DNA from 2 places in the Brassicibacter mesophilus genome. Region 2 is predicted to be linked to the other one. Evidence: predicted binding sites of a transcription regulator. Region 2 holds the regulator's gene; the other holds the start of a gene.
What was found. Region 2 encodes HrcA, which represses chaperone genes, less so after heat shock. Its sites were predicted from a motif close to ATTAGCACTCNATANTATNGAGTGCTAAT; they were not measured.

Region 1 (8,570 bases), on a different contig from region 2:
TATAAAAGGTTTTACCATGACCATAGAAAGCTTGAAGAAGCAATTAAAGACATCGTAGAAGACGATGAGCATTTATTAGAACATATTAAGAATCTTATAGAAAAATATAATATGGCTTTTGAATCACTAAAATCTTTAGATGAATCGATGGGAATGAATAACTCAAAGAAAGTAACGGATGTTCTAGATTATTTCAAAAATCCCCTTACAAATATTGCAATATTAGTTGATGAGGACTATCATATGTGTATAGATGAAAATAAGTTTTTAGATAATATAAAGAATTCTCATGATCCATTAAGATTTTTATTTGAACCGGTAAAAGGATTAATTATAAAACTTTACAATGCATTCAGAGGAATAAAATATAATCCTCAGAATGGTTTTAAGGAAGGCTACAAAGATGTGCTTGATAAAAATGTAAGTGGGGCTCTAATGAACGAAAAGGCATGATTTAAATAACCAAATCGAAAAGCCATTCAAAGAATTTCTTCGAATGGCTTTATTTGATATTATGACATCAGCTTACATATATTATTAGTAAATTCAACAGGATCATCTACTGCTAATCCTTCAATAAGCAATGCTTGGTTATACAGTACATTAGTATACACTTTCAGCTTTTCTTTATCATTTTCAAAAGCAGCTTTTAGAGCTTTAAATACTTCGTGGTCAGTATTAATTTCTAGGATTTTTTCTGCCTTTATTTCTTGATTGTTTGGCATTGTATTTAATATTTTTTCCATTTCTATTGTCAATTCGCCATCAGTTGCAAGACATACAGGATGATTTTTTAGCCTCTTTGATGGTCTCACATCTTTTATTTTATCAGATAAAGCTTCTTTCATAAATTCAAATACCTCTTTATTATCTTGACCCTCAGTTTCATTATTCTCTTTTTCATCCTTTTCCTCTATACCCAAATCTCCACTAGATACAGATTTAAACTCTTTTTCCTTATAGTTCATGAGCATACGTATAGCAAATTCGTCCACATCATCAGTAAAATATAATATCTCATATCCTTGCTCTGATAAGAGCTCAGTTTGAGGCATTTTATCTATTTTTTCAATAGAATCTCCAGAAGCATAGTATATATATTTTTGATCCTCTTTCATTCTATCTACATACTCTTCAAGAGTTACCATTTTCTTTTCCTTTGACGAATAGAACATCAGTAAGTCTTGAAGTGTCTCTTTGTTTTGTCCAAAATCACTGTAAACTCCATATTTTAGCTGTCTACCAAAATTTTCGTAAAATGCTTCATATTTCTCTCTATCATTTTTAAGCATTAGTTGTAATTCGCTCTTGATTTTCTCTTTTATTCTTTTAGCAATCACTTTTAACTGTCTATCATGCTGAAGGATTTCTCTTGAAATATTCAGCGACAAATCTTCAGAGTCTACCATACCTTTTACGAAGCTAAAGTAGTCTGGCACCAAGTCTGGACACTTATTCATTATTAGTACACCACTTGAATATAGCTCTAGACCTTTTTCGTACTCTGTAGTGTAGAAATCATAAGGCATTTTTTCTGGTATAAATAATATAGAGTTATATCTTACTGCTCCGTCAGCACTGATGTGAATATATTTAAGTGGCTTATCAAATCCATAGTGCTTCTCAGAATAAAACTTTTCATAATCTTCTTTTGTAAGCTCACTTTTATTTTTACGCCACATTGGTACCATACTGTTAACAACTTTTTCTTCTACTACTTCTTCATACTCATCCTCTGAACCTTCTTTAAGCTTTCTTGTACTAATATCCATCTTAATAGGATATCTTATAAAGTCTGAGTATTTCTTGATAATTGATTTTAATCTGTACTTTTCTAAGTATTCATCATATTTTTCATCTTCTGTATCTGGTTTTATTTTTAGAGTAATTTCTGTACCTACATTTTCTTTTTCAAAAGGTTCAATTGTATATCCATCTGCACCTATTGACTCCCATTTATATCCCTGATCACTTCCTAGGGCTCTACTTATAACTGTTACTGATTCAGCAACCATAAATGCAGAGTAGAATCCTACTCCAAACTGACCTATGATGTCAAAACCATCCTTCAGCTCATTTTCTTTTTTAAATGCAAATGAGCCACTCTTTGCTATTACCCCAAGATTTTCTTCTAGCTCCTCCTTTGTCATTCCAGTTCCTGTGTCAGATATCGTCAATGTCTTGTTATCTTTATCAACTGTGATCTTTATGTAGTAATCATCTTTGTTAAATGTCATGCTTTCATCTGTTAATGCTTTATAATACATTTTATCAATAGCGTCACTTGAATTAGAAATAAGCTCTCTTAAAAATATTTCTTTATGAGTATAAATAGAGTTAATCATTAAGTCTAGCAGTCGTTTTGATTCTGCCTTAAATTCCTTTTTCACCATTTTCATCTTCTCCTTTCAGGAAGTTTATTCCAAATTGTTAGCACTCTGCTTAATAGAGTGCTAATTATAATTTATCAAATTCATTTCATTTGTCAATATTTTTGTAATATTTTACATGCGAAAGTTCTCTAAAGATTAATTATTTTAAAGGACTTTTTCATTAAGAGCTCTTTTTAGCCTACTTGCTGCACCATATACGGCAATCCCAACAAAAGCTCCAGCACTGTCAATGAATACATCCTTAATCTGTCCACCACGACCAGGTACAAAAAGCTGGTGCAATTCATCACTTGACGCATATACGATGCAGAATAAAAGTGAAAGCACAAAAGACTTAGAACTTTTCATTCCACTTCTCCTTAGTGCATTAGTTACCAATAAGCCAAGTATTAGATAAGCAAAGAAGTGAGCAAATTTTCTTACAAAATGATTAAACTTTGAAACTAAGTCTGCTGTAGTATCACTCTCAGCATCAATGGGAACTAGCTTACCTACTTTTTTGATTACGATTTCTGTTACTTTTTTGCTCATCCCATTAGACTGCGTTGCTGGTTGAGCTGATAGGCTAAAAATAAGAATTAGCCAAAGCAGAACAGCTATCCATGATAAAACTATTATTGTCTTTTGTCTTTTTAATATGTGCATTAGTATTCTTCCTTCTATCATTTTTTCTATTTAAGCAGTTTTATTTAGGAATTACTAACATGAGGTTTCTTTACTGCTTAATTAACTGAAAAATTAATGTATTTGTCTCCATGATTTTATTCCCACCATCTTGATTGTAAGCCATAATAATAAATTAATTATAGTTAAACATATTATTAATAAAATCTGAAACAAATTAAAACTTACAGGCTTTATTAAAATATATATCAAAATAGGAATAAGCACCATCACAGCTCCTGCTAGCATTGCAACAATGACACTTGCACTTTGTTTTACAACTACCATATGAGATTTCCATTCAAGCTTTGGAAGATATAGATTTATTATTATTCCTGCTAGTGAGATATAAAATGCATATAGAGTAGTTGTAAATAAAAATGCTATATAAGATATTAATGTCATTTTAAGTGATACTGCCAAAATCACAGTATTTATAAAGAGAATTGGTAATATAATTGTTAAATTTACGAATATTTTACTTTTTATTATATCTATGGGGTTTATCGGTAGTGATTTTACTATCCAAAGATTCTTCCCTTCTAGTGATATCGATGGCGCAGTTGTACAAGTTAAACATACACATAATGATATAACTGCAGTAGCTACAGGCACTATAAACTCATTTACCATCGGAAACTCCAGCATTTGAGCCATATTTTCTCCTCCAAATATAGCTATTCCTATAGTAACAATAGTCATCATTACAGAACCCATAGAAGTATTTAGAACATATATATAGGATGAAAAATAGAAATTTATTTCCTTTTTATAAAGTGCTTGTAATACAGATGATACCTTAAGTGATGTCATCTTATAACTGGCTGCCTTATATCTTTCATTCATTTTGGAATTAATAGTTTTAAAACTCCTAGAAAATAATAAAACAAGCAGTATAAATGGTAGTACAGATATTAAAATAAATATTAGCAAAGATACTGTATTGAGATTCTCCAGAGCATGAACAAAAAATCTTGTAGGAAAATACAACTGTGCCATATCACCAATTAATATGGCAGAATTTTGTACACGTTCAGCAGATACGTTGTTCATAAAATAAGAACCTACCATTAAAGCTAGAATTAAAAGAAAAGAACCAATTATCATAACAATATTTGTTGATCTGAACTTTGTAGATATCTTTCCCAAAGCAAGAGACAATAAAGCTCCAACAGACATTGGAATAAGACTTACAAAAACCATGGCTATGAAAGCAAATGCATAGTATACAATCCCGCTTGATGACTTTATTCCATAAGCTAACAATGAGGGTACTCCAATTATAACACATATAATTAAATTGGTTCCATACAATAATGACAGTTTACTTACTAGTACCTCAGATGTTTTAACCGGCAGCGACATAAGCAAATCATAATCTTTAAAGGAATATAAATATCCTGAAGCTTTGTAAACACTCATGAGTAATGATACTGCGCTTATGTTAATTAGAGTGATGGAAAGTATGATATTTAAAGCATTAAGCTTTAACAGATAATCTGATATCATAAAGAAATAAGCAAGCATTCCTGAAAATACTGTTGAAAATGCCAATAAAATTATTATTCCAATAAATATCATCTTTGTTTTTTCAGTTTTTGAAGGCTCTTTAAAAAGTCTATTTAAGCTAAATGAATTTAGAACACTAGCCTTAATGAGCAACTTAGCACTATTCATTATCAGTTACCTCCAAAAATAGTTCTTCTAGTGAGCTATCACCCTTAACTGCTTGAGTTTCTCCACTAGCAATTAGCTTTCCAGCTTTAATTATAGCTATTTTATTGCATAGTTTTTCTGCAACCTCTAAAACATGAGTTGAAAAAAATATTGCACTACCATTTTGACACATATCTTTCATATATTCTTTTAAAATATGTGCTGCTTTAGGATCTAATCCTACAAATGGTTCATCCAGAATCAGAAGCTTTGGCTCATGTATTAAAGCAGAAATAATCACAAGCTTTTGCTTCATACCATGAGAGTATGACGATATCAAGTCTCCAAGATGTTTGGTAAGCTCAAATGAATTCGAATACCTTTCTATCTCTCTTTCTCGAATTGTTTTGGAAACACCATATATATCTGCTATAAAGTTTAAATATTGTATACCAGTCATATTCTCATATAAATCTGGATTATCTGGAATATACGCCATTTTCCTTTTGCACTCAATAGGATTGTCCTTTATAGACATTCCGTCAATAAATATATCGCCATAATTAAAGTCCAGTATCCCTGTAATACATTTAATTGTTGTTGTCTTTCCAGCACCATTATGACCTATAAATCCATATATATCCCCTTTGTCAATACTCAAACTAAGGTTATCTACTGCTTTTTTGCCTTCCTTATAGGTTTTTGAAAAGTTCTTTATTTTTAACATTCTTTGTTACCCCTTTCTTTCCCTTTTTGTTTATTCTTTCTTACAACAAAAAAGTAATAAAATATTAGTGGAGTCGGAAATTGAAGTAACCCCCAAAAGCCCCAAAACCATGGAAAAATTCCACGTTTTTGTGCATCTCTAAAAATCCATAAAGCTTGACCAAACAATATTAAAGCTAATAAAGGCAAAGTAATCGTCCAAAACCATGAAGGGTAGTTATTTAACGAATGCATATTTGTCATTGAAGCTTTGCCTCCTTTGATATCATTCTCATTATAATAAGTCCTCCAACAGGTATTACAAAAGATAAAATCTGTATAATAATAAAGGCTGAATAGAACAATTTATACACTGAAAATAAAATAGCGATAACGGCTGCTGCTATGGCACAAAATATTGATATTTGCTTGCTTTGCTTTTTTGCTATTTTAAGCTGTTCATCTGATACAAAGTCAACAAACCACATTAAATCTGGACCTTTTATATCTGTATTATCAATTACTTTTATTGCTTCCGATATTTGTTTTTCTATATTGTTATCATTCATAAGAATGCAGCTCCTTTCTCATCGCTTTTATTCCATTTGAAATCCTTGACTTGACAGTTCCTATAGGAATTTTTAAGTAATTTGCAATTTCCTCATAAGATAAGTCAAATCCATATTTTAGAATTATAGGTGCCTTAAGCTTAGGTGAAAGCTTGTTAATTGAGAAAACAACTTCATTTTTCTGCAGGAAGTCATCTAAAGAAGTAGATAATATTTCAATACGCGAGTTTTCAAGCTTATACTTTTCAAAACGCTTTTGTTTCCTTATACGATCTATTAGTATATTTTTAGCTATTGCAATCAACCACGTAGCAAATGAAGATTTCTCGATGTTGTATGTGTTTATTTTTTCGATTGCTTTTACCATGGTGTCCTGAGTAATGTCTTGGGCTTCAAAATCATTCAGCGTTATTTTAAGTAGATATTTGTATACAGTTGAATAATTTTCATGAAGCAACTGTGCCAAGGCATATCTATTCCCACTTTGAGCATCTTTTATTATTTCAATTGTCTTTTCGTTCAACTGCATCACCTCTTAAAAAGAGTTTACATCTGTTATACGTTTTACTATATTGTTTTGTTCAATTCATTTATACAAAAACCTTGTTTACTTTTTACTTTCTTCCTTTTATAATTTAATCCCTAGTTTATATACAAAAAAACCTCCTGACTTTATTTTGCCAAAAGGTTTTTTCTGAATTCATATTTTGTATTATAAACTTTACTGTGATCCATGTAATCAATAAATTTACTCATTCAATTGAAGTGCGAGCTTTGCTGCGCCATACATACCTGCATCATTTGACAGATTTGCTGGAATAATGGAAAAGTAGGTTTTGCTGTTTAGTCTTTTCCTAAACTGTTCTTCTACACTATCTAACCAATACTCTTTAGACCCTATTACGCCCCCTCCTATCACTACTACTTCAGGATCAAACAGGTTTTTAAGGCTTACTAGATAAATGGCAAAGTTATTAATAAAATCATTTACAATAGATTTGCATTTTTCATCACCATTATGAGCTTTCTCAAATATTTCTTTACCAATTAAGCTTTCTTTATATTTTTCTTTATATAGTCTTTCTATAGCAGTTCCTGATAAATATTGTTCTGCACATCCATTTTGTCCGCAGTTGCATTTTATACCATTAGGATATAGTATCATATGCCCAAGCTCTCCAGCCTGCCAGTTTTGACCTCTTATTATCCCTGACTTTTCTGTGTAAAATGCTCCTCCTACTCCTGTCCCAAGAGTAATCATTATAAAGCTGTTAAAGTCCTTTGCAGAACCAAGCCATCCTTCTCCTATAGCTGCTACGTTTGCATCGTTATCTACTATAACTGGAATAGAAAACACATTCTCAATTTCTTCTTTAATATTAGTTCCACCCCAATTAGCTATAGTTTCACCTGAAAATGTTACAGTTCCAGTATCTACGTTAATAAACCCTGGGGTTCCTATGCCTACAGCATCTATGTGAAACTTTGCTGTTAATTCTCCTATAGCCTTTTTCAATTTATTTAATATATGGTCTCTTCCTTTGTTTCTTTCAGTATCTAACCTTATCCTATCAATAATGATACCTTCTTCATCTATTACTCCAATATTTATCTTTGTTCCTCCGATATCTATTCCAATAGCTTTTTTCATTAATTTAGCACCTGCCCAGTTTTTATCAATATATCCTTTAATTCGTCATAAGGAAGCTCTCTGAATACTGTGTTTTTCTCTAACGACAGCACAGCGGCTATACCTGCTGCTTGACCTAGTGCCATACAAATAGGAGAAACTCTTGTAGATGCAAATGCTTCATGTGTAGCCGAAATAGTTCTTCCAGTGACTATTAGGTTGTTTATCTTTTTAGGAACAAGACATCTATAAGGTATTCCATAGTATGTTCCCCATTTCATCTCTTTTATCTCGAGACTTTTTCCTTCTGGGTCATGTATATCTATCGGCCATGAGCCTAGTGCTATAGTATCATCAAATAACTTTCCTTCTACAACATCAAATTCATTTATTGTATGATCTCCTACTATCCTTCTAGACTCTCTAACTCCTATCTGATTTCCTGACTCCATAAGTATAGCATCCTCAAATCCAGGTATAAACTTTTTGAAGAAACTCATTATTTCAAACACTTGCCTTCTGCCCTCGATAGTAGCATCACTTAAATCAAAATCTCTAACAGATATCTTATCTATAATCCTAGACATATTTACTGCTATTTCTCCTCTTCTGTTAAGCTCAAAAAATAATACTCTATCTCTATTTAATGTCAGAACTCTCTCTTTCTGTGCTTCTGATACTTGCTTAAAAAATCCTGATACAGCTATTCTCTTTGCTTCTCCTAGTGAGCCAAGCTTAGAATGAACTACAAATTCTTCAGGATTTGCATCTGCATATTTTACTACTTTATTTATATCTACATTTCCTACCTTAAACATCATAGACATGGGCTGACATTTCCCATCCTTATCTCTTCCTACTGTCATTGGAACTCCAGAGAGATATGCTAAATCCCCATCTCCAGTAGCATCTATATATCTATTTGCTTTTATCTTATACAATCCTGACCGTGTC
Region 2 (8,570 bases):
TTTTTGTTCTTTACCAGTTCCTAAATCCTTAGCAGAAACATTAACAATACCATTAGCATCTATATCAAAGGTTACCTCAATTTGTGGTATTCCTCTTGGTGCTGGTGGAATTCCTGTAAGTTGGAATCTACCTAATGTTGTGTTACCACTTGCCATCTGTCTTTCTCCTTGAAGTACATGTATATCAACCGCAGTTTGACTATCTGCAGCAGTTGAAAACACCTGACTTTTCTTTGTAGGTATAGTAGTATTTCTTTCTATTAGCTTAGTAAATACTCCTCCAAGAGTTTCAATCCCCAATGATAATGGTGTAACATCTAATAACAATAAATCTTTTACTTCACCACTTAAAACTCCAGCTTGGATTGCTGCACCTAATGCTACTACTTCATCAGGGTTAACTCCTTTATGAGGTTCTTTGCTTGTTAGGTTCTTTACTGCTTGTTGAACAGCTGGTATTCTAGTTGAACCACCAACTAATATTACTTTGTCTATATCAGCTGCACTTAATCCTGCATCCTGCATTGCTGCCTTAGTAGGCCCCAATGTTCTTTCAACTAAATGTAGAGTTAACTCTTCAAATTTAGCTCTAGTTAAATCTATATTCAAATGCAGAGGTCCAGCTTGAGTAGCTGTAATAAAAGGCAAATTAATGTTTGTTGTCATTACACTTGACAGCTCTTTTTTAGCCTTTTCAGATGCTTCCTTTAATCTTTGAAGCGCCATCTTGTCATTTCTTAAATCAATTCCATTTTCTTTTTTAAATTGTTCAGCTAAATAGTCTATTACAGCCTGGTCAAAATCATCTCCACCAAGCATATTATCACCTTTAGTTGATATAACCTCAAAAACTCCATCACCAAGCTCTAGTATTGATACGTCGAAAGTACCTCCACCTAAGTCAAATACCATTATTTTATGGTGATCTTGGTCTTTATCTATACCATAAGCAAGTGATGCAGCAGTAGGTTCATTGATTATTCTTCTAACATTCAACCCAGCAATTCTTCCTGCATCCTTTGTTGCTTGTCTTTGACTATCTGTAAAGTATGCTGGCACTGTAATAACAGCATCAGTAACTTTTTCTCCTAGATAATTTTCTGCATCTGTTTTTAATTTTTGAAGAATCATTGCTGAAATGTCCTGTGGAGTATGTTCTTTTCCATCTATAACTTCTTTATGATCAGTACCCATGTGTCTTTTTATAGACATTATAGTTCTATCTGGATTAGTAACTGATTGTCTTTTTGCTGTTTCTCCAACAAGTCTTTCTCCATCTTTAGTAAATGCAACAACAGATGGTGTAGTTCTGTTACCTTCAGCATTTGCTATAACAACTGCCTCTCCACCCTCCATAACTGCTACACAAGAATTAGTTGTTCCTAAATCAATACCTATTATTTTACTCATTTTCATTCCTCCCTATGTAGTATTATACTATTTTGCAACCTTAACCATACTTGGTCTTACAACTCTATCTTTTAACATATAGCCTTTTAAGAATACTTCCATCACAGTGTCTTCAGCATGTTGATCACTTTCTTCTTGGGCAACTGCATGGTGATAGTTAGGATCAAACTTTTGATTTAATGCATCTATTTCTTCTAACCCACTGTCTTTGAGGATATCAACAAACTGTTTATAAACCAATTCTACTCCCTGATAAAAGTTTTCAAGCTTAGTTTCATCTATTTTAATTTCTAAGGCTCTATCAAAGTTATCAATCACTGGAAGAAGTTTGCATATCAGTTCTTGAGATGCATATAAATAGGTGGACTCTTTCTCTTTCTCAACTCTTTTTCTATAATTATTAAAGTCAGCTTGCAACCTAAGATATCTATTATCTACTTCTTCAAGTTCTTTTAGCGTATTTTCATACTCATTTTGTATTTTTTCATATTCTACGTTATTAGCTTCATCTTTTAAATCATCAACATTTGCCTCAAAATTGCTGTTGATTTCTTCCGTTATATTATCACCTACAGTATCACTTTTTTTCTCTTGCTTTCCCTTAATATCTTCTACTGCCACTTCCTTCACCTCACTAATTCTTTTTTGTTCTTAATTTTTCATAAAACATATGCTTTAGTAACCAACTAGCAAATTAAATTACATTAGTTAGGTGCAAGAATTAAATCTCACACCTTATTTTATGAAATATTTTTCAATTATTTCATTCAAATCTAAGGATAACGATCTGACTGTTGATATTACATTTGAGTAGTCCATTCGTGTAGGTCCTATAACTCCAATTTTCCCTATTGTTTTGCCATTAATACTATAAGTTGCAGTAATAACGCTACAATTTTTTATCTCGTCATAACTATTCTCATTACCTATTCTTACTTCGATATCGTTAAAGTTACTGTTTAACATCATATCAACAACAGTGTTCTTGTTTTCTATGAATGATATAAATTCTTTTGCCCTATTAATGTCGTTGTATTCAGGAAAATTAAATATCTTCGTTACTCCATCAGAGTAAAGCTGGATCTCCGCAGTATCATCTAAGGTTTGAATGATTATAGGAACTATATTTGATATTGAATCTTTCAAAGAATACATTTCATTTACTAATTTTTCATGAATACCAGAGCTAATCTCTTCAATTGTATACCCTCTTAAATTTTCATTAAGGAAATTAGTTATCATATTAAGTTGCTCTAAAGCTATTTCGTTGTCTACTCTTAGAACAGTATTTTTTACGACGCCTGAATTTGTGACAATTACGACTAATATTTTTGTTTCATCTATCGGTATTAGTTGAATATGCTTCAATTGACCTTTTTTTAACTGCGGTGCTATAGCAAGTGAAGTATAGTTAGTCACTTTAGAAAGAATTTTAGCAGCATTTTGAATAATTGTATCTATCTCTCCAATTTCTTTCATCAATATACTTTTTATATCCTGGCGAAGTATAAAATCAATATTGGCTGACTGTAAAAGCCTATTTACATAAAGTCTGTAACCTTTATCTGAGGGAATTCTTCCTGCAGAAGTATGCGGCTGAACCAAATATCCAAGCTCTTCTAAATCAGACATCTCATTTCTAATAGTAGCAGAACTAACTCCTAAATCATACTTTTTAGAAATAGTTCTTGATCCTATAGGCTCTGCACTTGATATATAGCTTTGTATAATAGCTTGCAAGACTCTAAGTTTTCTTTCATCAAGCATCATACTATTATCACATCCTATTGTTATTAAAAGATGAAAACAAGTTCCATCTTTTTTCGTTATTAGCACTCTATGCTATCGAGTGCTAATCTTTATGTTTTTAACTTATCATTGATATTTCAATTTGTCAATACCTTTTTAAAACTATTTCTTTAATCCATTTAATACTTTTATACTATTATCTACGGTAATATGTCCATAAAAACAAGATTGCATAAATCAAGTCCTTGTTTAGTTAATTTAATATTATTGAGGTCTTCATATAACAACCCTTGTTTAACATGTTTGGTAATTATATCTCCAAATTTTTCGCCTATATCAACACTAAATCTCCTAGCAAATCTACTTTTATTAATTCCTTGAATAAGTCTTAGCCCTAATATAATATATTCAGCCATTTCCATTTCTCTATTTATAACTTCAACTTCAGTTATTGGAAGCTCTTTATTATCTATTTTAGTAAAGTAATCTTCAAAATCATATAAATTTCCATATCTCTTATTATTAATATTTGAATGAGCTGATATTCCTAATCCAACATATGGTTCTACGTTCCAGTATATAAGATTATGCTCACATTTATATTCTTTCTTTGCAAAATTAGATATTTCATAATGATAATATCCATTTTGCTTCAATAATTCTACTCCAGAATGGTACATCTCTCTTTCTTCATCCTCGTCTGGTAATTGTAGCTCAGATTTTTGATGGCTAATATAAAATGGAGTACCTTCCTCTAATTTTAGACTATAGTATGAAATATGATCAGCACTTAAAATTATTGCTTTTTTTAGCGTATCTTTTACATTGTCTATACTTTGTTCTGGTAAATTAAACATAATATCAAAATTAATATTGTCAAATCCATGTTTTCTTATCATGTTATAAGTTTCAATAACATCATTAGCAGAATGAATTCTTCCTATTCTCTTTAACATATCATTGTTAAAAGACTGGACTCCCATACTTATTCTGTTTATTCCTATTTGTTTATAAATATTTAATTTTTCCCTATCTAGTGTTTTAGGATTTACCTCAATACTAAATTCAGCTAATTTACTCATATTTAACCGTTTATTCATGTGCTCTATTATTTCGTAGATGTACCTTCCATCCACATATGAAGGCGTACCACCACCAATAAATATCGTCTTAACATTAAACTCTTTTAATTCAGCAGTATACAAATCAATTTCTTTTTTTAAATAATATATATATTTCTCAACTAAATCCTGCTTATTCGTATATGAATTAAAGTCACAGTATAAGCATTTACTTTTGCAGAAAGGAATATGCACATATACCCCTATATCCTTCATCAAATTGACCTCCTAAAAAAAATGCACACGTATGTGTGCATTTTAGACTATTTATCGTCATACTTTAAAACAGCTAAAAATGCTTCTTGTGGTACTTCCACACTACCTAGCTGTCTCATTCTCTTCTTTCCTTCCTTCTGCTTTTCCAGTAGTTTCTTCTTTCTAGTAATATCTCCACCATAACATTTTGCTAGAACATCTTTTCTAAGAGCTCTTACAGTTTCTCTTGCAATTATCTTAGCTCCAACAATTGCTTGTATCGGAACAGCAAACTGGTGTCTAGGAATTACATCCTTAAGCTTCTCTGCTATCATACGTGCCCTCTCGTAAGCTTTTTCTTCATGTACAATTATCGAGAATGCATCCACTAATTCACCATTTATTAAAATATCAAGCTTTACTAATTCAGATTTCTTATAGCCCTTCAATTCATAGTCTAGTGATGCATATCCTTTAGTCCTTGATTTTATAGCGTCAAAGAAATCATATATAACTTCATTCAGAGGTATCTCATAGTGCATCACGACTCTTGTTTGCTCTATATATTCCATGTTAATAAATATACCTCTTCTGTTTTGGCATAATTCCATTATTGTTCCAACATAGTCAGTCGGTGTCATTATATTTACATCAACTATAGGTTCTTCCATATATTCTATTTCTGTAGTCGGTGGTAAATTAGTAGGATTTTGAAGCGTAAACTCTTCTCCATTCTTTTTCTTTACCTTATATATTACACTTGGAGCAGTAGTTACAATGTTTAAGTCAAACTCTCTTTCTAATCTTTCCTGTATTATCTCCATATGAAGTAGTCCCAAGAATCCACATCTGAAACCAAATCCTAATGCAATAGAAGTCTCAGGTTCAAAAACAAGTGCTGCATCATTTACTTGTAATTTTTCTAATGCATCTCTGACGCTGTTATAATCCTCTCCTTCAGCAGGATATATACCACAATATACCATTGAAGTTACCTTTTTATATCCAGGCAATGGCTTGTCTGTAGGTCTGCTCGCTTCTGTTATAGTATCTCCAACCCTTGCATCTTTAACATTTTTAATACTGGCTGCAACATAACCTACATCACCAGCAGACAGCTGATCTATACTAACTTGTCTAGGAGCAAATATTCCTACCTCTGTAACTTCAAATTTCTTATTGGTGGCCATCATTCTTATTTCCATACCTGGTTCTATAGTTCCCTCTACCACCCTTGTAAGAGCTATAACTCCTTTATAACTATCATAATAAGAATCAAAAATAAGTGCCTTAAGAGGTGCTTCGCTATCTCCTTGAGGTGCTGGTACTTTGTGTACAATATCTTCTAGTACATCTTCAATGTTTAACCCTTCTTTCGCTGATATCATCGGTACATCTTCACAGTCAAGTCCAATTACATCCTCAACTTCCTTCTTGATTTCTTCAGGTCTTGCACTTGGTAAATCTATTTTATTTATTATTGGTAATATTTCCAGATTCTGTTCTAAAGCTAAATAAACATTTGCTAATGTCTGCGCCTCTATACCTTGTGCAGCATCTACTACTAATAAAGCTCCTTCACATGCCGCTAAACTTCTTGAAACCTCATAATTAAAGTCCACATGCCCCGGAGTATCTATAAGATTAAGTATATACTCGTTACCATCTTTCGCTTTATACACAAGCCTTATAGCTTGGAGTTTTATTGTTATGCCTCGTTCCCTCTCCAAATCCATATTATCTAATAATTGTTCCTGCATTTCACGATGTGTAACTAGACCCGTTTTTTCAATCAGCCTATCTGCTAAAGTTGACTTCCCATGATCTATATGTGCAATTATAGAAAAATTTCTTACTCTACTTTGTCTGTCTTTTCCCATATTTATCCTCCTCCGAAATGGAAGTAATCTTTATAAATTATAACATAAGTTAAAAACTGTTAAAAGACCAGACTTTTTTCTGGTCTTTTAACTATCAAAAAATTTCTCTTTATAATAGTTAATTGTCCGAAATACACGCTTAGTCTGAGAGACAATCTCACCTAAGTAATAATCTATCTGCTCTTTATCGATAATGTATTCATCACCCATGAGATAAAGCCTATATAAGTCATTATCATTCACAATTCCATAAATACGTTTATCAGATATACACATTATTTCCCTTAAAGTATTATCTACTTTATACAAGCTAATTAATAAAAACAAAAAGCATACAACAAAAACCACAAATTTTAGTCGCCTTTGCTTTTTATAGTTCTTAATTTTTTTATACCTTTCTACTCTGCTTTCCACAATAATCACCAGCATTATTATGGACAACTTTCTGGTTCTTTATTCCTATTTGTATAGTGACCCAAATCTACTATCAAAAGGATAATATCTATATGAAGCTTTTCCTTTAATAGAATCTATTGAAATCAAACCTAAATATCTGCTATCTTTACTTGCACCTTTGTTTCTATTATCTCCTAAAACAAAAACATATTCTTCTGGTACTTCCCATACACTATCTTCATAAGTATACGTATAAGCTTCTTCACTAATATATTCTTCATTTAGCACTTCATCATTTACATATACTTTACCATCAATAATCTCAACTTTGTCACCAGACACACCAATTACTCTTTTTATGTAATCCTTGTCTGGATCATCTGGTGCTTTTAATACAACAATATCTCCTTTTTTTGGCTCACCAAGCATATACACTATCTTATTAGTAAAAAGCCTATCTCTTTCATGTAATGTAGGATACATTGAATAACCTAAAACATAAGTTGTATTAAATAAGAAGGTCTTAATCAATACTGCTATTATAACAGCTAGTGCAATACTTTTTATCCATTCATATATCTCTTTCCTTATTTTATTATCTCCTTCGCTCATTCTTGTTACCTCCTCATCTTATCAAATACCAAAATCTATTATACCATTATTTTAAGTAAAAAAAAAGAAAAGATAAACACTCAGTTTACCTTTCAAAGTTCATTTTATTGATTATCTTGTATTCCATTTATAACCTCGTTTAAGACTTCGCCAATTAGTTTAGCTGATTCTTTTGCTTCGTCTATTGTATTTAGATTGCTTCCTACCTCTAATAGAGTGTAGTAATCACTTAGGTACTGATTAAATTTCCCATAGGGTTTTATGATAATTCCTTTACATAATCCCGGATACATTTTATCCGATACTGACTTAATGTATTTTGCAAATTTTATTAATTCATCTTTATTTGGATTTTGTGGTCCTATAACCATAGAAAAGGTTGCAACTTCTTTGCTGTTAATTGTGACCTTAGAATCTTTTTTTGCTCTTTCTATATAACTAGCATTTTCTTCAATTCCATCTCTATGTACATCAAAAACTAGTTTTATATTCTTATTCTTGCTTAACTCATCTTTTGCAGTTGCTAAAGAACGAGCATAGGATTCATTGTATGATGGTATGTCATGATAAATATCTACATGTTTAAGTTTATGACCTTTCTCACTTAATACCTTTCCAATGATTTCTCCTATAGTTATTACATTATATTCTCTTTTGTCTGTATGAAATCTACCTGTTTTAATAGGTAAATATGCTTCAGTTCCATGAGTGTGATAAATTAGAATATAAGGATTTTCATGATCTAAATTAATAGAATTTGGAGTTTGTGTAGTATTAGAAGCAATCTGCTCATTATCATCAGTTCCTAGTTGTTCTTCACCTTCGTTATGTTCAATTGGGTCTTCTATGAACACTATATCTTCAAGGACAATAGCTTCGTTTTCTTCACCTTCATCTTCATTTCCATTTTCAATAAACTCAGCATTATTTCCACTTACAGCAGTAGCATCAAACATTTTGAAAATTGCAGGAAATTGGCTTTTAAAATACGTCTTTGGTTCAAAAAAAATAGACACTTTTGACCATAATCTGTTAAAATTCATTAGATTATCTTTTTCTACTTGAACATCATACACACGCTTCATATATATATTCGAACTTGAGAAAAGCCTTATATAAAAATTGTCTTCTTGTTTATTATCATCATTAATTGTTAAATCAACAGCTTCAGTATTTAAGTGACTGTCATCACTTGTATTACTAAAAA

Region 1: a site for HrcA is predicted at 2,430-2,458, ahead of htpG (molecular chaperone HtpG). Genes of this name have one in related genera too.

What each region holds. Positions count from the first base shown of each region.
Region 1 covers NZ_JBNPXI010000004.1:151,459-160,028, reverse strand. Annotated here, with positions in the region: gene HNR33_RS07395 (hypothetical protein) at 1-453, shown strand, start outside; gene htpG (molecular chaperone HtpG) at 513-2,393, opposite strand; gene HNR33_RS07385 (VanZ family protein) at 2,538-3,038, opposite strand; gene HNR33_RS07380 (putative ABC transporter permease subunit) at 3,132-4,733, opposite strand; gene HNR33_RS07375 (ABC transporter ATP-binding protein) at 4,726-5,439, opposite strand; gene HNR33_RS07370 (hypothetical protein) at 5,433-5,681, opposite strand; gene HNR33_RS07365 (DUF5345 family protein) at 5,678-5,986, opposite strand; gene HNR33_RS07360 (sigma-70 family RNA polymerase sigma factor) at 5,979-6,509, opposite strand; gene HNR33_RS07355 (ROK family protein) at 6,735-7,637, opposite strand; gene HNR33_RS07350 (FAD-dependent oxidoreductase) at 7,637-8,570, opposite strand, start outside.
Region 2 covers NZ_JBNPXI010000001.1:21,927-30,496, forward strand. Annotated here, with positions in the region: gene dnaK (molecular chaperone DnaK) at 1-1,410, opposite strand, end outside; gene grpE (nucleotide exchange factor GrpE) at 1,438-2,031, opposite strand; gene hrcA (heat-inducible transcriptional repressor HrcA) at 2,146-3,246, opposite strand; gene hemW (radical SAM family heme chaperone HemW) at 3,360-4,496, opposite strand; gene lepA (translation elongation factor 4) at 4,544-6,355, opposite strand; gene HNR33_RS00160 (hypothetical protein) at 6,443-6,769, opposite strand; gene lepB (signal peptidase I) at 6,815-7,363, opposite strand; gene spoIIP (stage II sporulation protein P) at 7,468-8,570, opposite strand, start outside.